Regions from separate parts of the Neobacillus sp. OS1-32 genome, predicted to be linked through region 2. Evidence: riboswitches for the same ligand, from Rfam matches in the RefSeq annotation. Region 2 holds a riboswitch; each other region holds the start of a gene.
What was found. A riboswitch is a leader RNA that binds a small molecule or an ion and turns the genes downstream of it on or off. The one in region 2 is predicted to bind glycine.

Region 1: another riboswitch for glycine. It lies ahead of RCG24_RS18745 (ACT domain-containing protein); the one in region 2 lies ahead of gcvT (glycine cleavage system aminomethyltransferase GcvT).
Region 3: another riboswitch for glycine. It lies ahead of RCG24_RS16820 (amino acid permease); the one in region 2 lies ahead of gcvT (glycine cleavage system aminomethyltransferase GcvT).

What each region holds. Positions count from the first base shown of each region.
Region 1 covers NZ_CP133263.1:3,798,837-3,809,257, forward strand. The annotation lists gene ytaF (sporulation membrane protein YtaF) at 1-324, opposite strand, end outside; partial or broken gene RCG24_RS18715 (AraC family transcriptional regulator) at 1,562-2,462, opposite strand; gene RCG24_RS18720 (carbohydrate ABC transporter substrate-binding protein) at 2,627-3,970, shown strand; gene RCG24_RS18725 (carbohydrate ABC transporter permease) at 4,045-4,935, shown strand; gene RCG24_RS18730 (carbohydrate ABC transporter permease) at 4,948-5,829, shown strand; gene gnpA (1,3-beta-galactosyl-N-acetylhexosamine phosphorylase) at 5,848-8,019, shown strand; gene RCG24_RS18740 (DUF6903 family protein) at 8,009-8,176, shown strand; glycine riboswitch at 8,314-8,401, shown strand; gene RCG24_RS18745 (ACT domain-containing protein) at 8,492-8,767, shown strand; gene RCG24_RS18750 (PFL family protein) at 8,782-10,143, shown strand; gene RCG24_RS18755 (Ig-like domain-containing protein) at 10,322-10,421, opposite strand, start outside.
Region 2 covers NZ_CP133263.1:393,524-403,944, forward strand. The annotation lists gene RCG24_RS02045 (DUF2626 domain-containing protein) at 163-402, opposite strand; gene RCG24_RS02050 (helix-turn-helix transcriptional regulator) at 487-1,182, opposite strand; gene RCG24_RS02055 (YqzE family protein) at 1,488-1,676, opposite strand; gene comGG (competence type IV pilus minor pilin ComGG) at 1,740-2,048, opposite strand; gene comGF (competence type IV pilus minor pilin ComGF) at 2,120-2,593, opposite strand; gene RCG24_RS02070 (hypothetical protein) at 2,544-2,882, opposite strand; gene comGD (competence type IV pilus minor pilin ComGD) at 2,866-3,303, opposite strand; gene comGC (competence type IV pilus major pilin ComGC) at 3,305-3,634, opposite strand; gene comGB (competence type IV pilus assembly protein ComGB) at 3,653-4,690, opposite strand; gene comGA (competence type IV pilus ATPase ComGA) at 4,671-5,726, opposite strand; gene RCG24_RS02095 (YqhG family protein) at 5,913-6,704, opposite strand; gene RCG24_RS02100 (DEAD/DEAH box helicase) at 6,682-8,373, opposite strand; glycine riboswitch at 8,528-8,616, shown strand; gene gcvT (glycine cleavage system aminomethyltransferase GcvT) at 8,824-9,927, shown strand; gene gcvPA (aminomethyl-transferring glycine dehydrogenase subunit GcvPA) at 9,945-10,421, shown strand, end outside.
Region 3 covers NZ_CP133263.1:3,360,271-3,370,691, reverse strand. The annotation lists gene RCG24_RS16835 (LysR substrate-binding domain-containing protein) at 1-150, shown strand, start outside; gene RCG24_RS16830 (hypothetical protein) at 405-1,247, opposite strand; gene RCG24_RS16825 (Uma2 family endonuclease) at 1,528-2,103, opposite strand; gene RCG24_RS16820 (amino acid permease) at 2,489-3,853, opposite strand; glycine riboswitch at 3,988-4,068, opposite strand; gene RCG24_RS16815 (nucleotide excision repair endonuclease) at 4,295-4,651, opposite strand; gene rlmH (23S rRNA (pseudouridine(1915)-N(3))-methyltransferase RlmH) at 4,974-5,453, opposite strand; gene RCG24_RS16805 (CxxH/CxxC protein) at 5,555-5,713, opposite strand; partial or broken gene RCG24_RS16800 (S1C family serine protease) at 5,823-7,060, opposite strand; gene RCG24_RS16795 (MarR family winged helix-turn-helix transcriptional regulator) at 7,187-7,633, opposite strand; gene RCG24_RS16790 (MurR/RpiR family transcriptional regulator) at 7,787-8,566, shown strand; gene RCG24_RS16785 (hypothetical protein) at 9,002-9,280, shown strand; gene RCG24_RS16780 (amidohydrolase) at 9,250-10,421, shown strand, end outside.

The sequences.
Region 1 (10,421 bases), 930 kb from region 2:
TAGTTGGTGGGGTTGCTCATATCCCGTAAAACCTTCAGTATCGGTTACCGTCACTTTTTTGCGAGGGGCAGCCAATAAAATAATCCGAATTCCAATGATGAATAGCAGCAGCGTTCCGATTACAACCGGGAATGCCCCCGGTAGAAATCGTGCCATCCAAAGGCCAAAGGTAATGCCTGCCAAACTCATAAGATAGCAAATGACCGCAATCAGGAGGTTAGCCCCAATACCAATGCCAATTTTTCGAACTCCATACGAAATCCCAATCCCCAAATTATCTATACTTGATGAAGCAGCAAATGCCACAATAATTAGCCAAGACAATGTAAATCCCTCCTCATTTTTTTACATTGTATTGAACTGTTGATTAAATGTTGACATATATTCAACAGATGGTACAAGTGCTTTTAATAAAATTTTTGAAGGACAAAAGTGAAATTGGGCTGAGGAAAGACAAAACAGGAAAAGTAACTTTCATCAGGCTTATGAAGGACAAACCAGGGTAGAAACCGCCTAAAGTGTCTTTCATCAGGCTTATGAAGGACAAACCGAGGCTAGAAACGTCTTAAAGTGTCTTTCATCAGGCTTATGAAGGACAAACCGAGGCTAGAAACGTCTTAAAGTGTCTTTCATCAGGCTTATGAAGGACAAATCAAGGCTAGAAAAACTATAAAAGTGTCTTTCATCAGGCTTATGAAGGACAAACCAGGGTAGAAAAACTATAAAAGTGTCTTTCATCGGGCTTATGAAGGACAAACCAAGGCTAGAAATGTTTTAAAGTGTCTTTCATCAGGCTTATGAAGGACAAACCAGGGTAGAAAAACTATAAAAGTGTCTTTCATCAGGCTAATGAAGGATAAATCAAGGTTAGAAACCGCCTAAAGTGTCTTTCATCGGGCTAATGAAGGACAAACCAAGGCAACAAACCGCCTAAAGTGTCTTTCATCGGGCTTATGAAGGACAAATCAAGGCTAGAAACGTCTTAAAGTGTCTTTCATCAGGCTTATGAAGGACAAACCAAGGCTAGAAACCTGCTAAAGTGTCTTTCATCAGGCTTATGAAGGACAAATCAAGGCTAGAAACCGCCTAAAGTGTCTTTCATCGGGTTTATGAAGGACAAATCAAGGCTAGAAACCGCCTAAAGTGTCTTTCATCAGGCTTATGAAGGACAAACCAAGGCTAGAAACCTGCTAAAGTGTCTTTCATCAGGCTTATGAAGGACAAACCGAGGCTAGAAACCTGCTAAAGTGTCTTTCATCAGGCTTATGAAGGACAAACCAAGGCTAGAAACCTGCTAAAGTGTCTTTCATCAAGCCTATGAATTAAAAATTATAAATTGGTGAACACATCCTATTTTGCAGGGAAAATGGGATCTAATTTACAAAAACAAGACGGGATAAAATCATTTTCAAGCAGATCAATATCATTTTGGATGATTTTACCGTTTTTCTGGTAACTAGAAAAGGACCGCTTCGTTACGAAGGGACCTTTGGTTTGACAAGCAATTTCCTGCTGCTTTTCGAGATTATCCGCGGGCGAGACCTGGAGTTTCTTCCATTGGTTAGGAGAGGCGAGGTTCTTTTTTGTTCGCCTTTGATTTGCTGCGTTCGCTTTTACGGGATGAAGCAGAGGAACTCTCCCCATGCATTCTCCGGTATTGGGAGGGAGTTTGCTTTGTAACCCGTTTAGGATTGGGCAAAGAATGATTGGGAAGAGAAGCCGGTAATCGTAGCAATATTTGAGATCGGGTAATTAGTGGTCTCTAATAAGATCTTACTCTCTTTAATCCGGATTTGAATTAAATATTCAATTGGTGATATGCCGACTGCTTTCTTAAAGGAATGGGCGAGATAGTATTTATTAATATGACCTGCCTCGGCTAACGTATCAAGATTGATATTTTCACGAAAATGCTGCTTCATGTAATTTTTAATAAAGGCGATATCTTTGCTGATGATTTCGGAAGCGGTCTTTTCCAGGTTGAAGGTTTTTTTGCGCATCATTTTAAGCAGTAATATTTCCAATAAATTCTGACAAACCAACTCATAATCTTCTTTGCGGCTTTCCACTTCCTTTATGAGCTGCTGAAAATAGAACTGATAGGCCTTTTCGCCTTGATGATCGTTGAGAAAATTGACCTCTAATCCCGTAGCATCTGGAGATGAAAACGCCAGCCCTTGAATACCAAGTGCAATGTATTCAAGCGGGTAGTCCGCACAAGATTTTTCCGTGTGCTCCACATTTGGGTTGATGATGATGAGATCATTTTCTTTAACAGGGACTTCTTCATGGGAAAAAACAAAGGTCCCTTTTCCTCTGGTAATATATAAAAGTTCTGTAAAGTGATGAGCATGATTCGTGCTATGCCAATCTTTGTCGTACTTTGCCTTGGTAACATAGAGCAGTTTTACGGAAAGATGCTCTTTTTGAGTTTGCTTCATTTCATATAGCTCATTTGACAAAAAATGAACCCCCTATCAAAGCCTCGTTCTTCCTGTACTTTCATTTTAGTGAGAGTTTTTGTGAAAAGCAAGATATCTAAAAAACAGAACAATATGTTGATTGTGAAAGCGCTTTTTCAGCCGTATACTTTAGCTAGAAACAGGAAAAAAGGAGGAGGAGCAGGTTGAGAAAGAAAGCTTTGTTGACAGGGTTGACAGTCTTACTATCCCTTAGTTTAATAGCTTGTCAGAGTGGTGAAAGCAAGAAGACAGACTCAAAAGGCGGCAAGGCCACGGATGAAAAACAAACGCTCCATGTGGCTGCACTGGAATCTGCTTATGGTAAAGATATGTGGACGAAAGTCGCCGAAGCCTATCAGGAGGCAAATCCGAAGGTCAAAGTGGAACTGACTGTCGATAAAAACCTGGAAGAAGTTATCAGCCCGAACATGAAGGCCGGAAACTATCCGGATGTTGTGCTATTGGCAACCGGGAGAAAACTGGCACTGACTGAAACATTAATTAAGGATAAAGCGTTAGAAGACATTACCGATGTTTTCGATAAGAATGTCTATGGGGAAAATGTCAAAGTCAAAGATAAGCTGGTACCGGGCTTTACTGATACACTTGCCACTAATCCTTATAACGACGGTAAAACCTATATGGCACCAATGTTCTACAGCCCGACAGGTTTATTCTACAATGCCGCCTTATTTAAGGAAAAAGGCTGGGAAGTGCCAAAGACATGGGATGAGATGTGGGCATTAGGAGATCAAGCGAAAAAAGAAGGAATTTCCTTATTTACCTATCCAACAGCCGGTTATTTCGATGCCTTCTTCTATTCATTACTTTTAGAAGCAGGTGGACCTGATTTCTACAATAAAGCCATGAGATATGAAGACGGTATTTGGGAGTCCCCGGAAGCCACGAAGGTATTTAACATTGTCGGAAAACTAGCGAAATACACGGCACCAACCACAGTGGCCAATGCCAACGATAAGGACTTTACGAAAAACCAGCAATTAATTCTGGATAACAAAGCATTATTTATGCCAAATGGCACATGGGTAGTCGGAGAAATGAAGGATGCCCCAAGAGCAAAAGGCTTTGAATGGGGGATGACGGCACTCCCAGCCATTGACAATGGCGGTGATCGTTATGCCTTTACGTTCTTTGAACAAATGTGGATTCCGTCCCAAGCAAAAAATAAAGATGCTGCAAAAGATTTCTTAACATTTGTGTACTCCGATAAAGCAGCGGAAATTTTTGCAGAATCTGGAGCCATTCAGCCAATTGAAGGAATTTCTAGCAAACTGTCTGGCGACAATAAACTGTTCTACAGCATCTATGATAATGGTGCTAAAGCAGGTATGGGTGGATTTGCCGCAACCGAGGCCGTTGAAGGCGTCAACATGGGCGATACCTTATTCCGTACAGTCGACAGTATTGTATCTGGCGATAAAACGGTGAAACAATGGCAGGCGGCCGTTGAAAAAGCTAGCGATCAATTGCGGAAAGCCTTAAAATAAGAGAGATTTTATTCGCTACAGAATAACGGTGAGCAGCCATTCTCACCGTTATTTTCTTAAAAGGGGTGAATACAGTGAATAAAACAACCCAAAAAAGAATTTTTATTTTTGTTTGTACCGCACCTGCTCTGCTTCTGTTTACGATTTTTATGATCATTCCAACGGTTGAGGTATTCAGGATGTCGCTCTATAAGTGGGGCGGTTTCTCCAATCATAAAGTATTTGTCGGATTCAATAACTTTAAAATCTTATGGACTGATATGAATTTTATTCGCTCATTGCAAAACAGTGTGTTATTGATCGTCGCAGTTACGATCATCACGATGACGCTGGCGGTATTATTTGCTTCGATCCTGACAAGGGAAAAAATGAAGGGTAACAGCTTTTTCCGGGTTATTTTTTACATCCCCAATATTTTATCAATCGTCGTCATCGCGAGGATTTTTTCCGCCGTGTATGACCCAACAACTGGTTTATTAAATAATATGCTGGCCCTATTCAATCTTGACCACTTGCAAAAAATGTGGCTGGGCGACCAAAAAATAGCGATTTACAGCATCGGCGGGGCGCTTGTTTGGCAAGCTATCGGCTACTATATGGTCATGTATATGGCGGGCATTGCCAGTATCCCGGAAAGCTTTTACGAGGCGTCTGCTTTGGAAGGAGCCGGGCGCATCAGGCAATTCTTCGATATTACACTCCCGCTTATTTGGAATAACATTCGGACCACTCTGACATTCTTTATTATCAGTACGATCAATTTGAGCTTCCTGCTCGTTCAAGCGATGACAGGCGGCGGGCCTGATGGGGCGACGGAAGTATTTTTAAGCTATATGTATAAACAGGCGTATACGAATTCTTCTTATGGATACGGTATGGCGATTGGCGTTGTCATCTTCTTGTTCTCCTTCGCATTATCGGCCATTATCAGCCGCGTCACCAAACGGGACATACTGGAGTATTAGGGGGCGGAAGTTATGAAAAAACATGCAGGAGTAAGTGCAGAGAAAATTTATCATCTTTTTATATATGTCGCTCTCATTACACTTGCCATTTCCATTATTATCCCGGTTGGCTGGGTGTTTCTAGCGTCGATTAAGCAAAATAAAGAGTTTTATGGCAGCCCATGGACATTGCCGGAAGGGTTTTATTTTCAAAACTTCATTGATGCCTTTGAAAAAGCGAACATGGGGACATATATGTTGAATTCGGCGATGGTTACAGCCTTGGCGCTGTTGATTCTGCTGGTCGTGGCGTTGCCGGCGGCCTATGTCTTGGCGAGGTATACCTTCAAGGGCAGCAGACTAATGAATTCGTTGTTTAAAGCGGGTTTATTCATTAATGTGAACTACATCGTTGTCCCGATTTTCTTGATGTTATTAAAGGGAGATACGTTGTTACGCGAACAAATTGGCGATGGCTTTTTTCTCGATAATTTATTTGTTTTAGCGGTTGTCTATGCGGCGACGGCTTTACCGTTTACCATCTACTTGTTATCCAGCTATTTTCAGTCCTTGCCATCCACCTTTGAGGAGGCCGCAATGGTTGATGGGGCGGGGTATTTCAAAACGATGGTAAAAATTATGATTCCGATGGCACGGCCAAGTATTATTACTGTTATTTTATTTAATTTCCTGGCATTTTGGAATGAATATATCATTGCGCTGACATTGATTCCCGGACCAAATAAAACACTGCCTGTCGGATTGATGAACTTAATGGCGGCACAAAAGTCGGCTGCGAACTATGGTCAAATGTATGCGGGCATGGTTCTCGTCATGCTGCCAACCTTGATTTTATACATTATCGTGCAAAAGAAATTGACACAAGGTATGACCCTTGGCGGATTAAAGGACTAAGGTGAGGAGGATTTTTAGATGAAAAAGCCTAGAGGACGTGTTACCTTACCGAGTGAGCAAAACTTTCTCAACGAGACAAAAGAATTGATGGAACGCTGGGGTGCCGATGCCATTCGCGACAGTGACGGGACGAAACTCGATGATGAGATCAAAAAACTCGAAGCAAAAATTTACACTACTTATTTTGTGGCCCGCGGCCATAATGATTTTGCAGCCGAACATATGGATGAATGCCAGCAGCTTTACTTAATGAGTGAGTTCAATACTGCAACAGCTGAGATGCTGGAAATTGATTTGATGAAAGGATATTTTACGGAACAAGTACGGCCGGATTATCTCCATGATCCGAAAAAATATTGGGAGGTAGTCGACCGGACAAGCGGTGAAGTGGTGAACACGGCTGATTGGGAGGTTGACAAAGAGACTAACCGGGTAGTGATTGCGAAGGCGGTTCCTTGGCACGAATACACCGTATCGTTCCTCGTATATATGATTTGGGATCCGACGCAAATGTACAATCATATCACCAATAATTGGGGGGATAAGCCGCACGAGATTCCTTTTGATGTAAGGCAGCCGCATGCCAATCAGTACATGTCATCCTATTTAAAGCAATGGCTAAAGGATAATCCGGATACCGATGTGGTCCGGTTCACGACGCTCTTCTATCATTTTACACTGGTGTTTAATAACCTTGGTAAAGAAAAATTCGTCGATTGGTTTGGCTATGGTGCCAGTGTATCGGTGGCGGCTTTAGATGCATTTGAAAACGAAAAAGGCTACCGTCTGCGGCCGGAGGATTTTGTTGACCAGGGGTATTATAATAGTTCCTTTCGTGTGCCTACCCCGGCCTATTTGGATTATATTGATTTTGTGCAGCATTTTGTTGCCGAAGAAGCAAAGAAACTTGTCGATCTTGTCCATGAAAGCGGCAAGGAAGCCATGATGTTTCTGGGCGACAACTGGATTGGCACAGAACCGTACGGAAAGTATTTCGCCAGCATTGGTCTAGATGCTGTTGTCGGCAGTGTCGGCAGCGGGGCTACGCTCAGGATGATTGCCGATATTCCAGATGTTCGCTATACAGAAGGGCGATTCCTGCCGTACTTTTTTCCGGACACATTTTATGAAGGCAATAACCCTGTGATAGAAGCGAATCAGAACTGGCTGACCGCACGGAGAGCGATTTTACGGAATCCGGTCGACCGCATCGGCTATGGTGGCTATTTGAGCCTAGCTTATAAATTCCCGGAATTTGTTTCCTATATTGAAAAAGTCACCGATGAATTCCGTGATATTTATGACAAAATCAAGGGTGTGAAGCCGTACTGCGGCTTGAAAGTGGCAATCTTAAATGCCTGGGGCAAACTGCGGACATGGCAGACGCATATGGTCGCTCATGCTTTATGGTACAAACAAATTTATTCCTACCTCGGTGTGTTGGAAGCCTTAAGCGGAGCGCCGGTTGATGTTTGCTTTCTTAGTTTTGATGACGTGATGAACGATGGGGTGCCAGAGGATGTTGATGTGATTATCAATGCCGGTGACGCCGGTACCGCTTTTTCTGGCGGTGAATATTGGGCGAATGAAACATTGGTTGCTACAATCAGAGCCTGGATCCATAACGGCGGCGGCTTTATTGGGGTCGGCGAACCATCAGCCTATCAGTATCAAGGCCATTATTTCCAATTAGCAAATGTGTTAGGTGTCGATAAAGAACTGGGTTTCAGCTTATCGACCGATAAATATTTTGTTACTCCGGTTAACGAGCATTTTATTGCTGCGGATCTAACCAGGTTTGATTTTGGTGAGAGTATGAAAAATATTTATGCCTTGTCAGAGGAGACGGAAATCATTGAGTATTCCGATGGGGAAGTCCATCTTTCCAGTCATTCATTTGGTGCTGGCCGGGCTGTCTATATAGCTGGACTTCCGTACAGTGAGGAAAATACGAGGCTGTTAATGCGGGCATTATACTATGCTGCCCATAAAGAGTCGGAATTTCATCAATGGCATGCCAGCAATATGTATTGTGAGGTTCATGCCTATCCGACGATTAAAAAAATGGCAATTGTCAATAATTCGATGGCGGAACAAACGACGCTTGTTTATGATGGTGACGGCTACAGCAGAAAAGTAACGCTGGAGCCAAGCGAGATTCGCTGGGAGGATTTTTCTGATGAAAGATAAAATTCTGGTTGTCATTAAGCTGGTTGTGTTCGTCCTGAGCTTGGCATTGATTATCATCGGGCAAAAGACGGTTGGCAAACCCGAGCTTGGACTGATGCTGCTTGGCCTTTCCGGCCTGTTGGGCTTGCTTTACGATTATAATCGGAAATATGCTTAAGGGGGAAATGGGGCCGGTCCCAAAAGTTTCGACTGAAAGGACTGCCCCGTTTTTTCCATTGACGAAATGGATCTATGTTTGGTACGATTTGTTTAATTCAATAGAGCGCAATGAAGGCTGTGGATCAAACTATAGCTGGAGCAGCTTCTGGAGAGACCGCGTGGCAAATGGGCTATGTGGCGCCGAAGGATTCATAATCTCAGGCAAAAGGACAGGAGAAGGATGCTGTGCAATAGCGAAACTGTTACACACATTTTTTCCCCTGAGATTGGAGCAATTCCAATCTTTTTTATTTTTCTAAAAGAGGTGGAGGAAATGGAAACAAGACGTGCCGTTGTAAGTGTGATCGGAAAGGACAAGGTGGGCATTATTGCCCGGGTGACGACCGTATTGGCGGAAAACCGGATGAATATCTTGGACATCAGCCAAACGATTTTGCAGGATTTTTTCACGATGATGATGTTGATTGATATCTCGGAAACCGCCAACCTGCATTCCTTACAGGATCAATTGAATCAGGTTGGCGATGAGCTGGGTTTAACGATTCACGTTCAGGCCGAAGAAATTTTTCAAGCGATGCACAGGGTATAAGGGGAGGATGAACGATGAAGATTGCAATGGATGAAATTCTCCAGACGATTCGCATGGTGCAAATGGAAAATCTCGACATCCGCACAGTAACGATGGGCATCAATTTGCACGACTGCGCTAATTCCGATTTTAGCAAAATGCAGCAGCGAGTTTATCAAAAAGTTACTTCCTATGCCCGAAATCTAAAGGCGGTTGCCGAGGAAACGGAAAAGGAATATGGCGTACCGATTGTTAACAAGCGGATTTCGATTACCCCGATTGCTGAAATTCTTGGCAATGCCTCTGTCGCGGAGGCGGTGGAACTGGCGAAAACACTTGATCAGGCGGCAGCGGAATTGGGGGTCGATTTTATCGGTGGCTTTTCCGCGCTCGTTCACAAAGGGCTGTCAAAAAGTGACGAGACCTTATTGAAGGCCCTTCCCGAGGCGCTGAGTGTAACCGAGCGGGTGTGTGCCTCTGTTTCGGTGGCAACCACCAGGACGGGGATTAATATGGATGCCGTATGCGAGCTGGGCTTTATCATCAAGGAAGCAGCGGAGCGGACTAAGGAGCAAAATGGGATTGCCTGTGCCAAACTGGTCGTATTTTGCAATCCTGTTGAGGATAATCCGTTTATGGCCGGAGCCTTTCATGGTGCCGGCGAAGGTGAAGTGGTGCTGAATGTTGGTGTCAGTGGCCCGGGTGTTGTCTTAAATGCCCTGAAGCGCCACCCTGAAGCGGATTTGGGAGAAGTTTCCGATATTATTAAAAAGACGGTTTTTAAAATAACCCGCGCCGGGGAACTGATTGGCCGCGTCGTCGCAAAACGTCTCGGTGTCCCATTTGGGATCATGGATCTTTCCCTTGCGCCGACCAATGCTTTAAATGACAGTGTCGCCGAAATTTTAGAGGAAATTGGCCTGGAACGGGTCGGAACCCATGGTACGATTGCCGCGCTAGCGCTGATGAATGATGCGGTGAAAAAAGGCGGGGCGATGGCGAGCTCCTATGTTGGCGGTTTAAGCGGCGCCTTTATCCCGGTCAGTGAGGATAACGGGATGATTCGCGGGATCGAGGAAGGGGCGCTCTCGCTATCGAAGCTCGAGGCAATGACCTGTGTGTGCTCGGTTGGCCTTGATATGATCGCTCTTACTGGCGATGTCACGCCGTCGACTCTTTCGGGGATTATTGCCGACGAAGCAGCAATTGGGATGATCAATAAAAAGACTACCGCTGTTCGCGTTATTCCGGTTCCCGGCAAGACGGAAGGCGACATCGTCGAATTCGGCGGCCTGCTTGGCCGAGCTCCCGTGATCGGCGTTAATCCCTTCAGTTCGCAAAAAATGATCAGCCGCGGCGGAAGAATTCCCGCACCGCTGCAGGCGTTAATTAACTGATTCGGAAGGGCACTTCTGTATTGCAATAGTTGGGAAGTCCCCAAGCTTTGTTAAAGGAAGTGGAATTTTGCTGCTGTGGTTAATAGGAGATATTGAAGAGGGGATATGCATAGATTAAGGATGAGGGGTGTCACATGACGCCCCTCATCCTTAATCTTTTAATAGAAATAGATTGTGTTTACAAAACTCTTACATATTTATTTTTGCTTTTGTTTTTTGCTTTGTCTATTGCATAAATCGTAAGGGTACTCCGCTTTTTCTGGGCTTTAATTTTGACC
Region 2 (10,421 bases):
CGAGTCAGAAAATTGTCCAGCTCCAGCGCCTATCGCCTAGCAAACTTCAGGTCTCCTCCCTACGATAAGTCAACATCGATTTACTTCGTTTATCGTGTTTCCTTTATCTCAGTCGAAGCCCCTCCAGTTTGTACGGCGATAACCAAGGCGCTTCCGCTTTTCTTACTGTCCACCCAATGGCATCATGAACGTAGTCCAGTATGTGAAGCCCGCAAAGAAAATGGTCAGATAGGCCCCAAACACATACATATACATACGCTCAGAAAGTTTTAGATAGCTTAGCAGGACAAAGAAACCAGTTTGAGCTAAGAAAAGCATGGCTGTTTTATCCATACCACCTAGAAAAAACATGACCGTAAAAATGCCTGTCCAGAAACCACAAACTCTAAACATGCGATCCATATGTATCCCCTCCTTTTACCCTACGATACCATCAATACAATATTATAAAGTAAAAGTCGGCAGAATGTAAATAATGGTTTCGTATTAGTTTGTTACAAGTGCTTGATAGGAGCAAGTTTCGCATCCAGAAATGATATTTTCTTTTTCAACCAATTGGACAGAATCGAATAAGACTTCAAACATGCCCTTGAGGAATTCTTGGTGCATGCTGCAAACTGTTTCGTGCTCTTCTGCCACTTCTTTAAATGGGCAATTAAAAATTTGAAAATAAATTTTTGTTTTATCACCGTTGGCTTCAAATTCAGGGTAGAAGCCAGCTAGGGTAGCAGCATTTTGTAATAAACTTAACTTTTCATCAAAGTTTAATTCATCACTCAGTGATCTTTTTGCCTTTTCTTGTTCAATTAATTCAGCGCCAAATCGTTTCCCTGTTAAAAAAAGCGCCTGCTTTCCAGCCTCTCCAAGTGTTAGCATTGTTTGGATAGCTACCTTTGATAACAACATGTAATCACGGAATGGGAAATGAAGTTGGATCACGTCGTCGGATAAACGATATAATCTGCTGGGTCTTCCGCCTTTTCCGGTTTTCTTCGTTTCTGATACAAGCATATTGACATCTTCAAGTTTTGATAGATGCAACCGCGCCACATTCGGGTGGATATTAAAATTATCCGCTACTTCTTGAACTGTCACTTCTTTATGACGTTTCGTAATATACTGATAAATGTAGTATCGTGTTGGATCTGACAAAACGTTAGTAATCTTTAATGTTTGTTCCATCTGTCTCACCTCAGGCCACCTTTAATAATACACATTATAATACAGGAGAAGTAAAGAAGGAATGCGGTTTACAATATTAACACTATATGTTTAGAAAATGTTCACATTTGCTGTCGCTAGATTGTAACAATTGGGTGTTAAAATTAGAAAAATGAATCAAAATAACCCCAAGGGTCACAGTTCCCTTGGGATTCTATACATTTTATCCCGCCTTAACGGGCAGTGAGAGCCCCACCTCGATAGTACAAGTCTACAAGGAATCTAGGTGGGGGATGAAGAAAGCCCCCACTGATGGAAGTTTCACTTTATTTAAAGTTTCGTTTTCGCCTTACTGCGGAATAAAGAACATATGGAAGAATCCCGAACCAGCGGTACCAAAATGAACCTTTCATTTGTTTTCGTTCAAGCCGCTGTCTTTTTCGTTCTTCTCGCGGTTGATCGGCATATTTAACAAGAGTTTGGGTCATATATTTTATATAATCATTCGTTTTCATTAGAAACACCTGCCTTTATGAATACATTAAAAGTATATCCAGGCTTTCTAATCTCAAAACAACCTATTGCAACTCTGTCCATTTTATTAATTTCATCGTTTGCAGATCAAAAACCCCGCTGCCATAAGCCGTTATACCGGAATGAAGGCGAAGAGTGAAATTCACCTTTTGACTGTCACCTGTGGGTAATTCCGTTTTGTAATCCATAACGCCTTCTTGATAGGATATTTTCCCGTTTTTCGGTATGGACCCTGTTGCCTCAATGGTTTTTTCTATTTTCTTCACCGTGGATAGATAATAATATTCCTGCTGTAAAATGGTTTCGGTTTCATGAGCTACTTTTCGTTCAAATAGTAATCGCCCAACATTCATTGAAAAAAATAGTAAAAAAACAATCAATAGACATAAGGTTAAGGGATAAGTAAATCCTTTCTCATTTTTTTTCATGGGTCCGTCTTCCAATCGACTAATGAAAAGGCAATAACAGAATATTCCTTTCCTAAATTATTTTTAACGGTTACTTTTACAGCATTATTTAATAATTCGAAGGCGTGCTGTGATACATTTTGCAGCACAACTTCATGACCGGTAAAATTTACACGTCTGCGTAAATTCGTTTCGTATTTTTCATAAATAATCGAATCCTTGCCTTTTGTGAGGATCAATTGGCCAGACTCGACTTTTGCCTCGGTTGATAAACGAATTTCTTTTTTTAACTGGCTGCAAAAAACTTCCCATTCCATCTCCTGCAGTCTGATTTGGTTATCCCGATGATCAAGAATGATTTGAAAAATCGGTGCCAGCAAAAACACAATAATCGAAAAAATAGATAAAGCAAACAGCGCCTCGACTAATGTAAAGGCATTTTCATTCGAGTTTGCCGCAAACTTCAATTTTGCTGTGACGTGTTTTTCCATCAGCGCTTACGCAAACCTCCTTTGGGCCGTTTTCGTTACTATCGTTCCAATGAATTTGGTAATTGACGCCGTTTTGACTAAGCGATCCACTTGTGTAGGCTTGTGAGTCATTGAGTTTTGCCTGAAGTTCTTCATACATGATTTGCCGCGCCTTTTTCTCCATCTCCAGATTTATCGATTGCTCCCTTAGATCGATAAAAAGCGGAATCAAATAGATGCCAATCATGAACACGGCTGCCAAGGATAATAACAGTTCAAGCAAAAAAAATCCTTTATTGTTCTTTAACATAAAAACGTCCCCTGCCAATCAAAAAGGTTAACTTATATTTGTTATTTTTAGTATGAATCAGGATGGAACCAAAATCACTTACATTGCCATTGGGCAGGAATTTGATTGTTAATGGAAGGGAGCCTTCAGTAAGATAGATACTTTTTGAATAGCTTCTTACTAAAAAAGGCGGCAGTTCTGTACGTTCAGAAATTGTGTATTTATATTGGCTAGGGAGAAAAATAATCAAGACCTGATGCTGGTGGGCGATTGCATAATTTTGGGCAAAATAGAGGTCTGATTGTAATTGCGTTAAAAACGCCTCATCTTCCACCACAGACTGCTGTGGTTTTAAGGAAAAGACGGTTACCAAAGAAATAATCATAAAGATGGAGAGGACGAATAATGCCTCAACTAGCGTAAATCCTTTCTGTTTTTCCATTTTAAGAACCAGATGCTTGATTTTTTACCGTGACGTTGCCTTCTCCATCAATGACTATTTCATGACCGTCCGGGCATCCTTGGGTATCTTTTAAGTAACCATCTGATTTTAGATCTTGAAGTGATGGAATTTTATGTTTGTCCATTTGATATGCCTGGACTTCTGCCTCAACCATTTTAACGTAGGCCTCACAGCCTTTTTTATTGATGTTGGAGTTATGTTTGGCGACGTTTGGAATTGTGATGATTAACAGGATGGAAATGATCAGCATGACGATCATCATTTCGATTAAAGTAAAACCTTTTTCATTCCTGAATAATTTTGTCTTCATTTTCAGTACCTCCAGTCATTAAATCCCATCTAATAAATGAAACATGGGTAAAAGAATCGCTAAATACATCGATACAATCAGGAAGCCGATAAGTAAATATAGGATTGGCTGGATGGCTCTTATCCATTTTTCGATCAGCTCCTCCATGACGCTGATACAGTGCCTGCTGAAAAATAATAATTCCTGTTCCAATTTTCCATTCTCTTGACCGTGTTTCACGATCATTGGAAATTCAGATTCTAAGAAGTGGAATGATCCCAAAATTGATTCTAATTTTTCACCGGTAACCAGTTTTCTTTTTATTTCCTTGCCTAGTGCACTGTAAAAAGGCTGTTTTTTATTTTGTTCAAACAAGATCAGTGCTTCGGAAACGGATATTCCAGCGGATAACAGAAAGCTTAATTGAATGGAAAAGTAGTGGGTAAACAGCAATTTGAGGATCCTGCCGATCATAGGGAGGCGGGAAAGCAGTGCGCGCTGCTTTAAAATAGGTAATTTTCGGAAGCTGCCATAATAGTAGATTGCTGTTAACAACAGGAGGGCAAGAAGCAATTCCATACCGATCGGAAAATATTTGCCAAAAGCATAAATGACTTTTGTGAAGAAATTCACTTCCAGGCCTAAAGATGAAAATAGACCGGTAAACTTGGGAAGTAAGGTGTTCTGCACAAAGATAAAAAGAAAGCAGGTAATAATTATGAGTAAAATCGGATATTGCAGCATTTTTAATAATCTTTTTAAATCCCGATCTTTTAATAATGCGAGGCTGCTGCCCTCTTGAAGTGCCTCGGCAAAGCTGCCATGCCGTTCGGCAAAGTAGATATATCCGATTAAGTCTTGATGAAAACCCAGTGCTTGCAGGACCTCATGAAATGGAAGTCCCTTCCGTAATTTTCTTAAACAATCCTGTAATTCCAGCTTGCGATAAGCCGGTAAATGCAAAGAAATCGATTCAATTGCATCAGCGATTGGATAACCTCTTGCAAGCAGCTCGCCGATTCTTTTTAAGAAACTCGCCTGCTCATTTACCGACCATTTACGTTTCTTCATCATCATACACCAGCCGCTCATATTCAGATTCTTGAATGTAACCTAGCGCAATGCCTTTCTTGATCACTTCTTTTAACGTCTTATATTTTACTTTGACTGGTTCCCCCTTCGCTGCTCTCATCGTTGCGGTTAAATTTCTCCCCGATAAAAGTTCAAATACACTTGCGCGTTTCCATCTGCCGCTTGAATAACAATGTGGTGAACACTCGCCTTCACAATATGGACAAGTCAATTCCACTAATCTTTGAGCCGTAATCGCGATTAATGTTTGCTCTACCTCCAGCCAGTTGATCCCAAATTCATGGAGGCGGAATACCGCGCCTCTTGCATCTCGCGTATGCATCGTACTGAGTACCAAATGGCCAGTCAACGCAGCTCTTACGGCAATTTTTGCTGTTTCCGCATCCCTGATTTCCCCCACCATAATAATGTCCGGGTCATGACGGAGAATTGCTTTTAAGCCGGCTGCATAGGTAACACCAGCTTTTTCATTCACTTGGACTTGCAGAACGGAATCATAGTTTTTTTCAACCGGGTCTTCGAGTGTAATGACATTACGATGAAAGAGGTGTGCAGTTTCGTTTAATAACGAGTACAAGGTTGTCGTTTTACCGGATCCGGTTGGCCCGGTGAAGATGATTAACCCATGGGCATGCTTGAGCAGGGCTAATAATTTGCGCGTCATTGCCGGAAAGAGTGAGAGCTGGTGAAAAGGGATTTGTTCCTGCTGCGGTAACAGGCGGATCACGAGGCTTTCGCTGTTGTTTGAAGGAAGTGTGGATAATCTCAGGCCGATTAGTTGTCCGTTTACATTGCAAACAATCGCACCGCTTTGCGGGCGTCTGCGTTCACCGATATCCATATTGGCTGTAAATTTAAAGTGGGAAATGAGTTTGTTGCATTCAGCTTTTGGCAGTGATAATCGGGGAATGAGTTTGTTGTTTAAACGGATTTGCACTAGTGTATCGGTCTTGCGAGGAATAATGTGAATATCTGTCGCCTGGTTTCTTGCTGCATCCGAAATGATTCGGTCAGCTAACATTTCAATTTCACTTACAATCGGAAACACCACCTTTATTATTTTGTCCTTGTTCTTATTCGACACTATTCTCCTTTTTCCTTCTTTATTTTTAAAAAAATAAATTATTTTTGCCGAAATTTTTGTAGTTGACAAAAAACTAGGGTGTCAGGCACCCCTGCAAAGTCTGATTGGTGCCTGACACCGCCTTTAGATCAGTTTTTCTGTTAAGTAAAAGAGGCCGCCATTGATGAAAGAGATTTTTATTTTGGGTTCATACTGTTCTTGGAGTGCTTGTTTTTCTGTTTCGTAGTTTTCATTTTCTCCTTCGATATCTTCATAGAAGTGATCGAGAAGGCGCAAATCTTGTTCCCAGCGCTGTTTCGCTTCCTTTGCCCATGTATGGTCATCCTCCATAATCAGTGATTTTAGGTATTTTTCAATTCGGACAATGCCGCTTTTTGGCTTTATTAATGGCGATATGGTAAAGGAATAGTCAGGTATCTTAGGTGTTAACGGTATTTGCAACAGACGATCATGAAAATTTTCCACTAGGGCACCATGAATAAGCTGGAGACCAATTGATCGGAACTGATCGCGTTTCCGATCACATTGATAGGAAATTTTCACATTCATGCATAACCAGGGCAATAGCGGTGTTTGCTGTTTTCCTTGCTGATGATTTTCATATAAACGAATATATTTGGCTAAATTTTTAGTAGAAGCAAATATCTGGTGCAGCCGTGGTGAACCAAAATGAATAGATTCCCCTTTAAGATGATCCGGCGCTGCATTATGATCGGTTATCAAAGTCAGCTTCATAGGGTTGGGGATACCACCGGTCTTTTCTAAATAATGCCAATAGAACGGACGATTCATCAGCTCTTTATCCAGTTTGACGGTTAACTGGACCGTTATGTAGCCGGGTTTGTTTTCCAGAATGGGGCAATCGTTAGCCTGAAAATATTGTAAAAGAAAGTTATGTATTTCCTGCTGCTGCATGTTGTGATCCTCCCTGCTTCATACTATCGGCAAATTCAATCATCGAAGATAGATTTTCCATCTTGATTCTCATTTCACCTTCTGAACTGGACTCACCAAATATATCAATCAAGTGTTCCTCAATATTCCCAATGCCAAGCTTTGTTAAAATCTCATTTAGTTCGCCAATCACCCGCTCAAATAACTCGATTTTTTCATAAAGCAGTTTTAATATATGTTCTTCAACCGTGTCTTTTATCGCAAAATTATAGATTTTCACATCTTTTTCCTGGCCAAGGCGGTGGATTCGGCCAATCCGCTGTTCCAGCCTCATTGGATTCCAAGGTAAGTCAAAGTTGATAATATGATGGCAAAATTGCAAATTGATTCCCTCACCACCTGCTTCTGTGGCAATCAACACCTGGGCCTGCTTTTGAAAAAGCTCGCGCATCCAATCCTTCTTACCGCGCTTAAATCCGCCGCGAAAAGGAACAGAGGTGATACCATGTTGTTTTAAGTACCATTGAAGGTACAATTGGGTGGCGCGGTATTCTGTGAAAATGATCACCTTATCATGAATATTTTGGATCAATTCCAACGCTTTATCTGCTTTTGAGTTTGTTTGTACCGCTTCAACTTTTTTGATTAAAAGCTCGATTTGCTGTTGAAAGGCCACTGAAGGGTTTTCCCTTTTCTGGAGCATATTTTTTAATGTATAAAAAACGGCTTCTCTGCTGCTGCAAGCTTCCCGCTGCAGGGTCATCACCGAAAAAGCACTCGTTTGCAGCCAATCACCTTCATTTTTTAAACTGCAAATGGCTTCATATAATTCCCGTTCGCTTGAACTGAATTCAATCGCAATCGTTTCAACATGCCGCTTCGTCCATTCAATTCCCGTATCCGCACGGCGGTTGCGAATCATGACTTTATTGACTAATTCTTTTAAATGCTCATTATCATTTAAAGAACGGGAATCCCGCTTATATTTTTCATAAAAGGCCGTTTCACTGCCTAAGTGCCCCGGCTTTAGCAGCGAAACAAGGTTAAAAATTTCCTCTACTCTATTTTGAATCGGGGTAGCAGTCAACAGTAAGCAAAATTTCTTTTTAAGATTTTGCACAAATTCGTAGTTTTTTGTCTTATTATTTTTCAGTTTGTGAGCTTCATCGATAATAATTAAGTCATAATCCTGTTGATAAATTATATCCCGATGAGGACTTCGTTTAGCTGTATCAATCGAGGAAACCACCACATCGCATTGCTCCCAAACATAGCTTTTTTTCTGTGTAACAGCCGGGATAAAAAACTTGCTGTTGAGTTCTTGGCCCCATTGGGTGACAAGCGAAGCGGGGACAAGAATTAACACTTTTTTGACTAATCCGCGGATCATGTATTCTTTTAAAATCAGCCCTGCTTCGATTGTTTTTCCTAGTCCGACTTCATCCGCAAGGATTGCTTTGCCATTCATGTTTTCAATGACTTGTTTGGCGGTTTCGACTTGATGGGGAAGAGGAGTTAAATTAGGCAGGTGCTTTGGTGCCTGTAAGCCTTCAAATTCCGGGATGATTAAGTGTTTTTCCGCTTCAATAGCAAGTTTAAAAAGGTTCCAATCTCCCCATGGACCGTCATCGTCTATTTTTTCCAAAAAATCATCCTGCCAGGAGGAATCAAATTCAATTTCTACCTTCATTGTTTTCAGCCTCTTTTCCGAAAAAATGTTTGCTCAATATGCTGCTTAATGGTAGGATGATGTTAGCATTAGAATGTTTAAAATATTTGAAAATAACCTGGAATTTTTTTTAGTACATATAGTATGACCCAATTGGAAAATTTTATATATGCGAATGACAACAAGGGGAGAGACTACTTTTGTAGCGCCGAAGGAGCAAGCAATTCTTGTGAATCTCTCAGGCAAAAGAACTCTTGTTTGACGCAACTCTGGAGAGTGCTGCTTTAGGCAGCTACCCAAGGGGAAAGCCATTTAGGTTAAACTTTCAGGTAAAAGGACAGAGACTCCCTTATTTATAATAAAGGGGGAACTCTGTCTTTTTTTGGCTAAAGTTCTATTGAATAGGGTAATTATCTCTTTTATAAGAGGTTATTTCATTATACGATCATCGGAAAAAAGGGGGATTTCGTGATGGCAGAATTAAAACGTACTCCGCTGTTTCCTGTTTATAAGGAATACGGAGGAAAAACGATCGACTTTGGCGGCTGGGAGCTTCCTGTCCAATTTTCCAGCATAAAAGAAGAACATGAAGCTGTCCGCGCCAGAGCTGGTTTATTTGATGTTTCTCATATGGGGGAAATTGAGGTCAAGGGTTCTGACAGCTTAGCTTATTTACAGAAGATGATGACAAACGATATTTCCAAGGTGAATAATGGTGCTGCACAATATACAGCAATGTGTTATGAAACCGGCGGAACAGTTGACGACCTGCTTGTCTACAAATTGGAAGATGAACACTACCTTCTGGTTGTTAATGCTGCAAATCTGGAAAAGGATTACGAGTGGCTTAATAAGCATTTGGAAGGTAATGTGACGCTCAAGAACCTATCTGAAACCACTGCTCAGGTAGCCCTTCAAGGACCTCTGGCAGAGAAAGTTCTTCAAAAGCTGACGACATCGGAATTAAACACCATCGGCTTTTTCAAGTTTCGCCAAAACGTTGACATCGCTGGGAAAAAGGCACTTGTTTCCAGAACTGGTTACACCGGAGAAGACGGCTTTGAGGTTTATTGCGACGCCAATGACGTGGTTGAAATTTGGCACGCCATTCTGGCAGCGGGTAAGGAGGAAGGGGTTGTCCCGTGCGGCTTAGGTGCCCGGGATACGTTACGATTTGAAGCAAACTTACCACTTTATGGTCAAGAACTATCAGCGGAAATTTCCCCGCTTGAGGCCGGCATTGGGTTTGCCGTGAAGTTAAATAAAGAAACCGATTTTATTGGCAAAGCCGCCTTGGTGAAACAAAAAGAAAACGGTCTGTCAAGAAAAATTGTCGGGATTGAAATGATTGATCGCGGTATCCCGCGTCACGGTTACGCTGTCTATAAAGACGAGGAGCGGATTGGCGAGGTTACTACCGGAACCCAGTCACCAACTTTAAAGAAAAATATTGGGCTTGCTCTGATCTCTTCGGAGTATGCGCAGCTTGATACTGAAATAGAAGTGGAAATTCGTGGAAAAAAATTAAAAGCCAAAATCATTTCAGCACCTTTTTATAAAAGGGAAAAGAAATAACAGAAGGGGGCAGAAGCATGAAACATCGTTATTTACCGATGACTGAACAAGATCAAAAGGATATGCTTGAAACCATTGGTGTTTCCAGTATCGATGACCTATTCAGCGATATTCCGGAAAAAGTTAAATTCAAGGGGCAATACAATATTAAGCCGGCTAAATCTGAGACGGGTTTAATGAAAGAACTGTTTAAGCTGGCCAATCGGAATGCCGATCTAAAAGAAAATGTCTCATTCCTCGGAGCCGGGGTTTACGACCATTATATTCCAGTGATTGTTGATCATGTTCTCTCAAGGTCTGAATTTTATACGGCATATACACCATATCAACCGGAAATATCGCAAGGGGAGCTTCAAGCTATTTTTGAATTCCAAACGATGATCTGTGAATTAACCGGAATGGAAGTGGCAAATTCCTCGATGTATGATGGCGGCACTGCCCTTGCCGAAGCGGCGATGTTAAGCGCAGGCCATACAAAGCGCAAAACGATCGTT
Region 3 (10,421 bases), 1.4 Mb from region 2:
GGGGTCATACAGCGTAAAGTGGAAGATATAAATGTATCTTTAGAAGCATCCATTGCATGGAGAAAGGATAATCACTCTGAGATATTAGACAAATTACTTAAATCCTTTTTTAATTTTTTTCATATTGAATTTGAAAATATAGTGAACTGAGTGTTAATCCGTCTGGTATTAACACTCTACATCTTGACCTTGTTAAAATCGTCTCCATCTCTTAAGGGAAATAACGATTTTAACCCAATTTACAAAATTAGTAAAAAAACCTTCTATTTGTGATACGGTTTAATGACTTCTAATACAACCCATTCATTTGGAAAACGTTCTTGTACCTCAATCCAACGCATCTAATCACTCCGTTCATGTATATTTGTCTTCATTTTATCATAAAACATTAAGCACTAAGTTAGCTATTGGTCGCCCATTCTCCTTTCAAACCTTTCTTTCTCGCCATTATACCCATCCATATAGCCTTTTCTTACATGGCTCTTCAGCTGTTCAGGAGATTCCATTTCCTTTATGTCTGCTTGATCAAGTGTTATGATTTTTGCATATACATTTCCGTATTGATCCCGTAATTTTTCATCCTTATAAAAATTTATGCCATTGTTCGAATCGAGCAGTATTGCTTCTTGTTTTTTAAGACTTTGAATAAATGTAAACAGTTGATTGGAATAATCTCCAATAGACGATTCTTTTGCCGTTGAATGAATATAGATGCTTATCGGAACTTCAGCCTTTAACTTCTCATAATCCGGCTTTTGCTGAAACTTCCACCGTTTTTCTTGCGCATTGTCTACCGATGCAAACGCAAAGTAGCTTACATTTCCTTTTTCCGCTCCAAATGCTTTCTTAAGAGCAGGTTCCACTTCCTTTTGAACCTCTTCACTCAAGGCCCTAAATAAATAATTGTCGTATGGTTTGCATGTTGTTTTTCCTTTCGAAGTTGAATACAATTCACATGAAATCTCGGCAACCCATCCCTTCTCTCTGTCTTTTACCTTTACCGTAATATAAGGGGGTGCTTCTTCCGGCTCTTCTGGAATGATTTCAAAACCTGTAATTTGAACAATATTGCCATATGTATCTTTTACATATTCAATTAGCATGGAATCTTTTACCAACTGTTTCTCTTCATTCGTTAAATGTTCCTTATCTATTATCTTTTCGACTTGACGATCCGTTTTTGCACTACAACCCACTAATCCTAATAAAAGAGAAAGACAAATGAGCAACCATTTCGTTCTGTTCATAATCATCCTCCGATACTGGTAAATTAAAATTAGAAGGAAAAGGTCGTGCTTCAAAATATAAACTGTTATAAAATAATGCTTTTTAAAATACCACATGCGTTTTTAAAACTCGCCATTATTATGAACCGGGTTCTTTTGCTTTATCAAAAAGGACCAAGGATTCCATTAAACCCGTATGTCTCTTTTGTTATTCCTAATTGTAGTTTAAAGGAATCCAAAAGATCTCACTATTCAAGTGAGCTTCCTCTAACACTTCCTCCGAATGGTTTACTTCCCACTATCATCTCTGAAAAACATGTTTAAGTTCTATGCTTAAATCTTCAAATATGTTGACCTTTATGGAATCTTCTTTTGTATAGAAACCTGATGAAATAAAGCGATTGTTCTGCAACAGAAATACTTCCACGTATTCGTTTGAGGGGTCGACAATCCAATATTCTCTGACCCCAGCCTTTTGATAGTTATTGAATTTGATGACTCTGTCATTTCGAGCGGTGGAGGGAGAAAGAATTTCAATCACCAAATCGGGAGCACCAACAATATTTTGTGGGTTGATTTTATTACGATCACATATGACCACAATATCTGGTTGAACCCAATCCTTGATCTTTTCGTTTGGTGTTGTTTGATTCGCAAAAAGGCACACATCGATGGGAGAACCAAATACACTGCACTCTTTTCCCCTTAAATACGTACCAAATTCAATTAATAACTCTCTTTGAACATGCTGGTGCTTTGGTGTCGGTGCTGGCGACATACTAATAATTTGCCCGTCAATCACTTCATATCGAATTTCTTCCGAAGACTCAAGATAATCAGCATATGAGTAATTAGACTGTGGTTGATTCATGCTCATTCCATTCACCCTTTCTCCATTTTCATCCTTCAATAGTTCCCCTTACCTCACCGGTCATTAGTTCGGGGAGTAGGGTGCCCCCCATTTTTTCTAACCTTTTTGATTCAATTCTTGCTGCATTTATTACAGGTTAAGAATGTATTCAGGGTCGTTCAATCGTTCACCCCTACTGTCTTTTGTCTTTATTTTATCGTATTTTTGTTGACCATTACAATGAGGGATAATCTTTGCCTAAATGAAAAAGATACAGTGGCGCAATACTCCATCAAGCATTGGATCTGACCATGTTGTTGGGGGGCCTATTCCAATGTCGCAGTTCAATTGAATTTGGTCCTCGTTTTGTCGGATGGTATGTAAAGAAATAGCCGTCAACTTATGGTTGACCCTATGCAGATAATTTAATATTTTTTTCTTCCTTCTTCCTATTTGAATGCCATGTAAATAATAGAATAAACCATAGAGGCGTCAACAATAGGGCAGGCCGTGTAACTTCAGCAAACAGCATAATAATGAGAATGATGGCAAACAAGATTAGGACAACGTAATTAATAAATGGTGTGAATGGTGCTTTAAATTTTGATTCTGCCTGTAAATCTGAACGTGTTTTCTTATATCTTAAATGACAAATCAGAATGACACCCCAAACCCAAATAAAACAAATCGCACTAATGGTCGTCACGATTTCAAAAGCTTGTTCTGGAATAAGCTTAGTCAAAAGGGCTCCCACCGATAGGACTACCGTGGAGATCCATAATGCGTTACCTGGGACATGATTTTTATTTAGTTTTGTAAACTTAGATGGAGCCTGGTTATTATTACTTAAACTATATAGGATACGACTTGTTGAAAACATTCCGCTATTACAAGCAGAAGCTGCTGAGGTTAATACGACAAAATTAATAATTCCTGCTGCAATCGGAATTCCAACTAAACTAAACGTTTTAACAAAAGGACTTTCTGCTGCATTTAATTCCGTCCATGGGTTAATACATAAAAGGACAAGAAGTGCGCCAACGTAGAAAAATAGAATCCTTAAAGGAATTTTATTGATAGCCGATGGAATATTTTTTTCCGGGTTGGATGTTTCCGCTGCCGAGACACCTACTAATTCCACACCGACAAATGCAAATACAACCATTTGGAATGAAAGTAAGAAGCCTGATATTCCGTTTGGAAAAAGTCCCCCTTGTGCCCAAAGATTTTTAATCGTAACCATACCTTGATTTGTCTTGAATCCCATCACCAGTAATATAATCCCAATAACAATTAATCCGAGAATCGTTATTACCTTTATTAAAGCAAACCAAAACTCCAATTCTCCAAAAATCTTTACAGTTAGTAGATTGAGTCCTAGTAAAATGATCAAACAGACAATTGCAGGGATCCATTGTGGAATATGGAACCAATATTGTACATAAACACCAACGGCAATCACATCACTCATAGCAGTCATTATCCAACAAAACCAATAGGTCCATCCGGTTACAAAAGCATATCGTGGTCCAAGATAGTCTTCAGCAATATCTGTAATAGATTGATAACCTGCTTTAGACAACAGGAGTTCTCCTAGTGCCCTCATAACAAAAAAAACGGCGATTCCTACGATTAAATATGCAAGGATGATGGATGGGCCCGCGAGTTGAATGGCTTTACCGGACCCTAAGAATAATCCCGTACCAATGGTACCGCCAATTGCGATTAGTTGTACATGCCGATTTGATAAATCCCTCTTTAATTCTTGTTGTGCCAATCCTAACTCCTCCTAATAAAATATTTTAGTTTAAACCATAAAAAAAGAGATTGGAGGATATCCAATCTCTTTTCCAAAAGAATAATAAATAATATTTGGTATGCTAAATAGTATCAACACAACAAATAAATATTCAGTACTCTTCTGTCCTTTTGCCTGAGATTGTGAACCCTTCGGCGCCGCAAAATTCCTGCGATCTCTCCAGAAGCTGCTCCTGCTATAGTGTGACCCATAGCAATCATAGCCTGCTAATTATTAAATTTAATTCACTATTTCTAAATAATTTTTAATTTTAGTAGTAGTTATATAGTTTGTCAACACATAAATTAACATCCCATACTGCTCTGTATTCATTTTTATTCAAAAAAACCTCCCTATAAAAATCATAGGGAGGTTTTTTACACTTACGTTATTGGAAAATCTATTGCCTGTATGAAATTTTCACCTAAAAAACACCTTGTCTATATTGTACTTCGACTTGAATTCATTAATAATATACGTTTCATAAATCTCTCTATGTACAGGGTCTTCGATAATACAAACATCGATTTTTGCAACTTCATTCCTATGCATTTTAATTGGGGATACTGTATCTTCAAAATGCTTTTTAATTCTTTGCCGCAATTTCCTTGCCTTACCAACAAATAATAGCTCTTGGTTATGACTGTAGAACATAAAAATGCCACCCTTATCTCTAGGAATGAGGTGGAATTCTGTAAATCCATAAATATTACTTAATTCCGGGTTCTTCTGTTTAGTAATGGAAACATCTGGTTTTGGAATGGTTATGTTTATCACTTTCGTTCACTTCTCCTTCGGTATTGGTTAAAAGTCTACACAGACTTCTTTAAGCATATTTACATCCACCTTATGGAGTTCAACTGAGAAAAACAACATTTACAAATAGGTTTTCTATCATTACTGTTATGCAGTCGTATTTTGCATTCCAATTAATGAAAACTTTTAAATATCTTTCTCAACTTCTACCCCTGCATCATTCTTAGTAATAACCTTGGTTAAGCGTCTCATTTCTAAATGTACCCAACAAGGACATTATAAATATAATTTACTTTTCTAAAGCCCGCTCCATTACTTTTTCACCAATATTTTAACACCTCATTTACTTATGATACGGTTCACCCCTAATAATCCGAAACGCCCGATAGATCTGCTCAAGCAAAATCAATCGCATCAGCTGATGGGGGAAGGTCATCCGCGAGAACGACAGCTGTTCATTCGCCCGCTGCAAGACTTCGTCACTCAGTCCCAGTGATCCGCCGATGACGAAGGCAATTTTACTTTTACCGTAGGTGGCCAGTTGATCCAACGACTCGGCCAATTCTTCTGATGAGCGCATCTTCCCCTTAATCGCCAAAGCAATTACATAGGTATCCGCACTAATTTTGGTGAGAATTCGTTCGCCCTCCTTTTGCTTCACCTGGAGCATTTCCAATTCACTTAACTCCTCCGGGGCCTTTTCGTCTGCAACTTCAACCATCTCCACCTTGGCATAGGCGGAAAGCCGCTTGAGATACTCCTCTATCCCCAGCTTCAAGTACTTCTCTTTTAATTTTCCAACCGTAATAATTGAGATATTCACAATCCACAACCCTTTTAAATGGAATTAAGCACAGCTTACAAACAACTTATCCACAGAAGTTATCCACATATGCACATTTTTTATCCACATCTTGTATGAAATCACTTGTTCGCCACAAAATATACAGCCCTGTTTGAGCAAAATTCACAACTTGTTGATAAGTTATCCACATCAATTTTTGTTAATACCGGAAATGTTTCATATTCATCCACAATGATATCTAAACCCAGCTCGACATGTTCCTCACAGCAATAAATCATTTTACTCTTTCACCTTTCCTCATTATTGACATTGACTACCCGTACTATATCATACTGCATTAAGAAAAACAGGAAAGTGAGTCAAACACCTTCCTGTTTTCAACCATTCCTATTGTATTTTATCTGAAGTTAACGTTAAACTTGTTTCCCGCAGCTTGCCATTGCGGTAATATTTGATGGTCATTTTCTCGCCGATATTCTTTTTCGTATACAAGTGTTGGCGAAGATCAATGACATCATTGATTTTTTGACCATCCATCTCGACAATGACATCCAACTCTTGAAGTCCGGCGCGTGCCGCCGGTGAGCCCGGCACAACTTGGCGAATCGCCACACCATAGGTTATATCGCGCGGGAGCTTTAACGCCTCCTGCTGATAGTAGGCAGGAATTTCATCCACTGATTTTAAGTCCAAGCCCATATAAGGCCGTTTGACACTGCCATATTTCTCAAGATCATCAATAATTGGCTTGGCGGAATTAATTGGAATCGATAAACCAATCCCTTCAACCGCATTCTGAGCAATTTTCATTGAGTTAATCCCGACGACCTGACCAGCCATATTAATCAAGGCTCCGCCGCTGTTACCCGGATTAATCGCGGCATCCGTCTGTAAAACCTCCGATTGCCAGTCAACCACACCATCCTGATCAATGTCAACTGGTATTGTCCGGTTTAGCCCGGAGATAATTCCTTGGGTAACCGAGCCAGAAAAGGTCGGACCAAGCGGGTTGCCGATCGCAATCACCGGTTCTCCTATTTTTAAACTGTCAGAATCGCCAAATTCCGCGATTTTTTTTACTTTGTTTGCATCTATTTGAAGGACCGCCAAGTCAGACCAAATATCACTTCCCAATAGCTTGGCTGGCAGCTTTGTTCCATCAGATAGACTGACTTCCAGCCTTGTTGCACCTTCAACAACATGATGGTTTGTGACAACATAGGCTTTTCCGCCGGCCTGTTTATAAATAACTCCTGAACCGGTTCCTGCTGTTTCATCAGAATTATCGCCGTTATCACTATCCGACCAAAAGCTGTTTATTGGATATTGTTGATTCCGACAACAGCTGCAGCGGTTTTATCAATGGCGTTGGTGGTATTGGTTTTTACATCATAGGCAACCTGCTTATGTATCGTCTGTTGTCCGGTATTATCTGTAGTTGTTTCGGCAGTTTTTTGATTTGGCTGCACTGTATAGGGAAGAAGCCCATTGTTGGAAAGAGCGGGAATGGCAATGATAACCAAGATGGCACCTAAAATGGCGCCTACCAGGCTGGCAATAAAGATTCCACCCTTACCTTTCTGTCCACTGGAGCGGTTCGGTGAATGATCATCATAATAACCCAAATTACATCATTCCTCTCTTACGATATGATTGATACTTTTTATTTTGGCTTATTAATATAATTATACTCAGGCCAAAGGGAAAATACTGATTGAAAAAGGCACAGAGTGTTCTCACCTTTGCATATTTTAACTTTCGTTATTTTCCTTAAAAAGGCTACTAAGCTTTTCCATTGTTTGAACCATTTGCTCCAGTTCTTCCACTTTTATCTGAGAGCAGTATTTTTTAATAAATGTCTCATCAGCTTCGGCAATTAATTGAGCATATTTTTTCCCTTCCTCCCCAAGAAAGATAAAAGATTCACGAAGATTGTTTGGATTACTTTCACGAACTATAAATTTTCTTTTACCTAACTTTGATAAAACTTGGCTAACTGCACTTTTTGTAATTGAAAAATTTGCCGCGATATCATTTGCTCTCACCCCTTGATTCCGCATGATATAGAGAAGTATATTTTCTTGCTGAACAGTTAAGTTGTATTCATTTATTTTTTGTGCACCTTTGTTATATTGCAGGTAAAACTCGTAAACGGCTTGATTTAATCTATTGAAAATTTTTCGATAATCCGCAAGCATGGTCGTCCTCCTGAAAAATGAATGATTGACTAAAATTTTGAAAGTAGTTACATTTAGTTTAGTTAAGTTAAATAAACTATATAATTCTTTTTTAAATCAAATGATAAAAAGCTGAAAATATAATGAAAACCTTTCCTATTGGGGGCGGAAAAAATGGACTTTTTTGAAATTACATCAAAACACCTTAATACTCTGAATAATAATGAAAAGGAACTATATAATTATATCATTCGAAATATCGAAGAGGTAAAGAGAAGCACAATACGTGAATTGGCCGCAAAATGCTATGTATCCTCTGCTACCATGAGCCGTTTTTTAAAAAAAATTGGTTTTTCCGGCTACAGTGAATTTACTGCCATTTTAAAATATACAGATTCAAACTTTATCAAAAACACGAATCCATTTACTGTCTCACAGGAAAATTATCGAATTGAGTATTTAAAAAATATTTATGAATCCGTTCGTGTACTTGATGAGGAAAAAGTGGATAAAATTATTCATCTTCTTAAAAATAAGCCAAGGCTCATCGTAATGGCACGCGGTTTAAACAAAAGTGTTGCCCATTATTTTGAATATATTTTTTCTGGCCTCGGTTTTGAAGTTGTTTTTCCAGAAGACCACTACTTTCGCAAGATGCTATTAAGCGGAATTCGAAACAATGACCTTGTCTTCTTTTTATCGTATGGCGGAGAGGATAGAGAATTGATTTTGGATATTGAACAATTGAATATTAAATCAAAAGCGACTGTTATCTCGATCACATCAGCAAATAATAATCCTGTACAAAACATGAGCCATATTAATCTGTATATATTTTCGGATTATATCCATTATAACGAAATAGATTTGACATCAAGAATCTCCATGATTAGTATTATTGAATTAATTTCTTATAAATATATGGTCGAAATAATGGAGCAATCAGCAAAGTAAAAATTACCCCTTCACGGAATTTATTTAAAAGCGACCTCGGTCTTTTCCATGCCCCTTTACGGACTCGCCAATCGGCGAGTTTTTATTTATGATCCCTTTTCATTGATACATTCATTATTTTTCTTTCATCGAAACATGTTTCATAGTTTGAAACATGTTTCAGAGGCACTAGGATTATCAGCTCTTTTATTAAAACATGTTTCATGATTTGAAACATGTTTTAATAGAAGAATGCCGAAAACTATAGCTCAAAAATCTATTTCCTTTGTAAACGCTTAACCTTAGTATATAGGTGAAACATTCCTGCAGAAATGTCTAAATAATGTGTAGGGGGGCTTTAACCAGAGGATAAGGACTATATGTTGGAACTTGCTAAACAGAACGAACTAGCCTTACAGAAAAGCTTATTTTCTTATACTAAAGGGGGCTTAACAAATGAAAGGTATTCTACAAAATCGTAGTCTAGCATTTTTAATCATCATTCTTTTGGCAATATTACCAGTATTAAGCGGCTTTACCAAAGACAGTCCAAAATCAACGAAAACATCTGGTGAAAAAGCTTCTCTAGTTCTTAAAAATGGGATTGTCTATACAATGGAAAAAAGCCAGCCAACAGCTCAGGCAATTGCTGCAAAGAACGGCAAAATCATTTATGTGGGCAGTACAAAGGTGTCCAAAAATATGTGGATAAAAACACCAAGGTTATTGATTTAAAGGGAAAGATGGTTGCTCCGAGATTTATGGATGGCCATACGCATATAGAGTCACTTTGGGTTACAAAGCTTTTTCAAGTAGATCTTACCACTTTGAAAAGTAAGCAAGAATACATTAAGGCTGTATCCGATTTCAGAAAGAACCATCCTCATGATAAGATCATTTTAGGTAACGGCTGGCAAAATGGCCCATTTAAACTAGCGGATGGGACGAATCCAGGGCCACAAAAAGAGGATCTTGATGCAGTGGTTTCCGATATACCAGTCATTCTCTATTCGATTGATCAACATTCTGTGTGGGTAAACTCTAAGGCACTTGAAATGGCCGGAATTACGAAGAATACCAAGGCGCCTAAAGGCGGAATGATTGAACACAATGCCGATGGCTCTCCACGGGGTGTTTTACGGGAAGGTGCCACGAATTTGGTCAATAAAGTCAGTGATTTGTTTAAGTTAACTAAAGAACAATATAAACAAGCCATTTTGAAATATCAAGAGGAAATGCACAGCTATGGGATGACTGGCGTTATGACCTTTCAATTAAAGGGTGTCCCGGTTATTGATGCAATCGGTGAATTGGAAAAGGAAGGAAAGTTGACGATGCGTGTCTCCGGCGCCTATTTTGTCGACCCGGGGGACAATCCTAAAGAAGTGGTTAAAACGATAAAAGCTGCTAAACAAAAATATCATTCTGATTGGCTGCAAGTACACACGGCTAAACTATTTGCCGATGGGGTAACCGAAGGAAAGACCGCTCTATTCCTTGAACCATATACAAAAAATGCAGGAATGGGTCCAAACTTTCGTGGCGATTCAGTTTGGAAAGTGGATGAATTCAACAAAATGGTTGCGGCTATGGACAAAGCTGGGATACAGGTTCATATCCATGCGATTGGTGATGGTGCTGTCAACATGAGCCTCAACGCAATTGAAAAAGCTGCCAAAGCCAATGGCGTACGGGATTCTCGTCATACGATCACACATATTTCGGCAATCTCAGATAAGGATATTCCTAGAATGAAGGCCTTAAAGGTCATTGCATCATTACAGCCATTCTGGTTTTATAAAGACCAATATTATGAGTTGGAAAAATCTATGGTTGGTGAAAAACGAGCTTTGGCATTTTACCCGGCAAGGAAGAT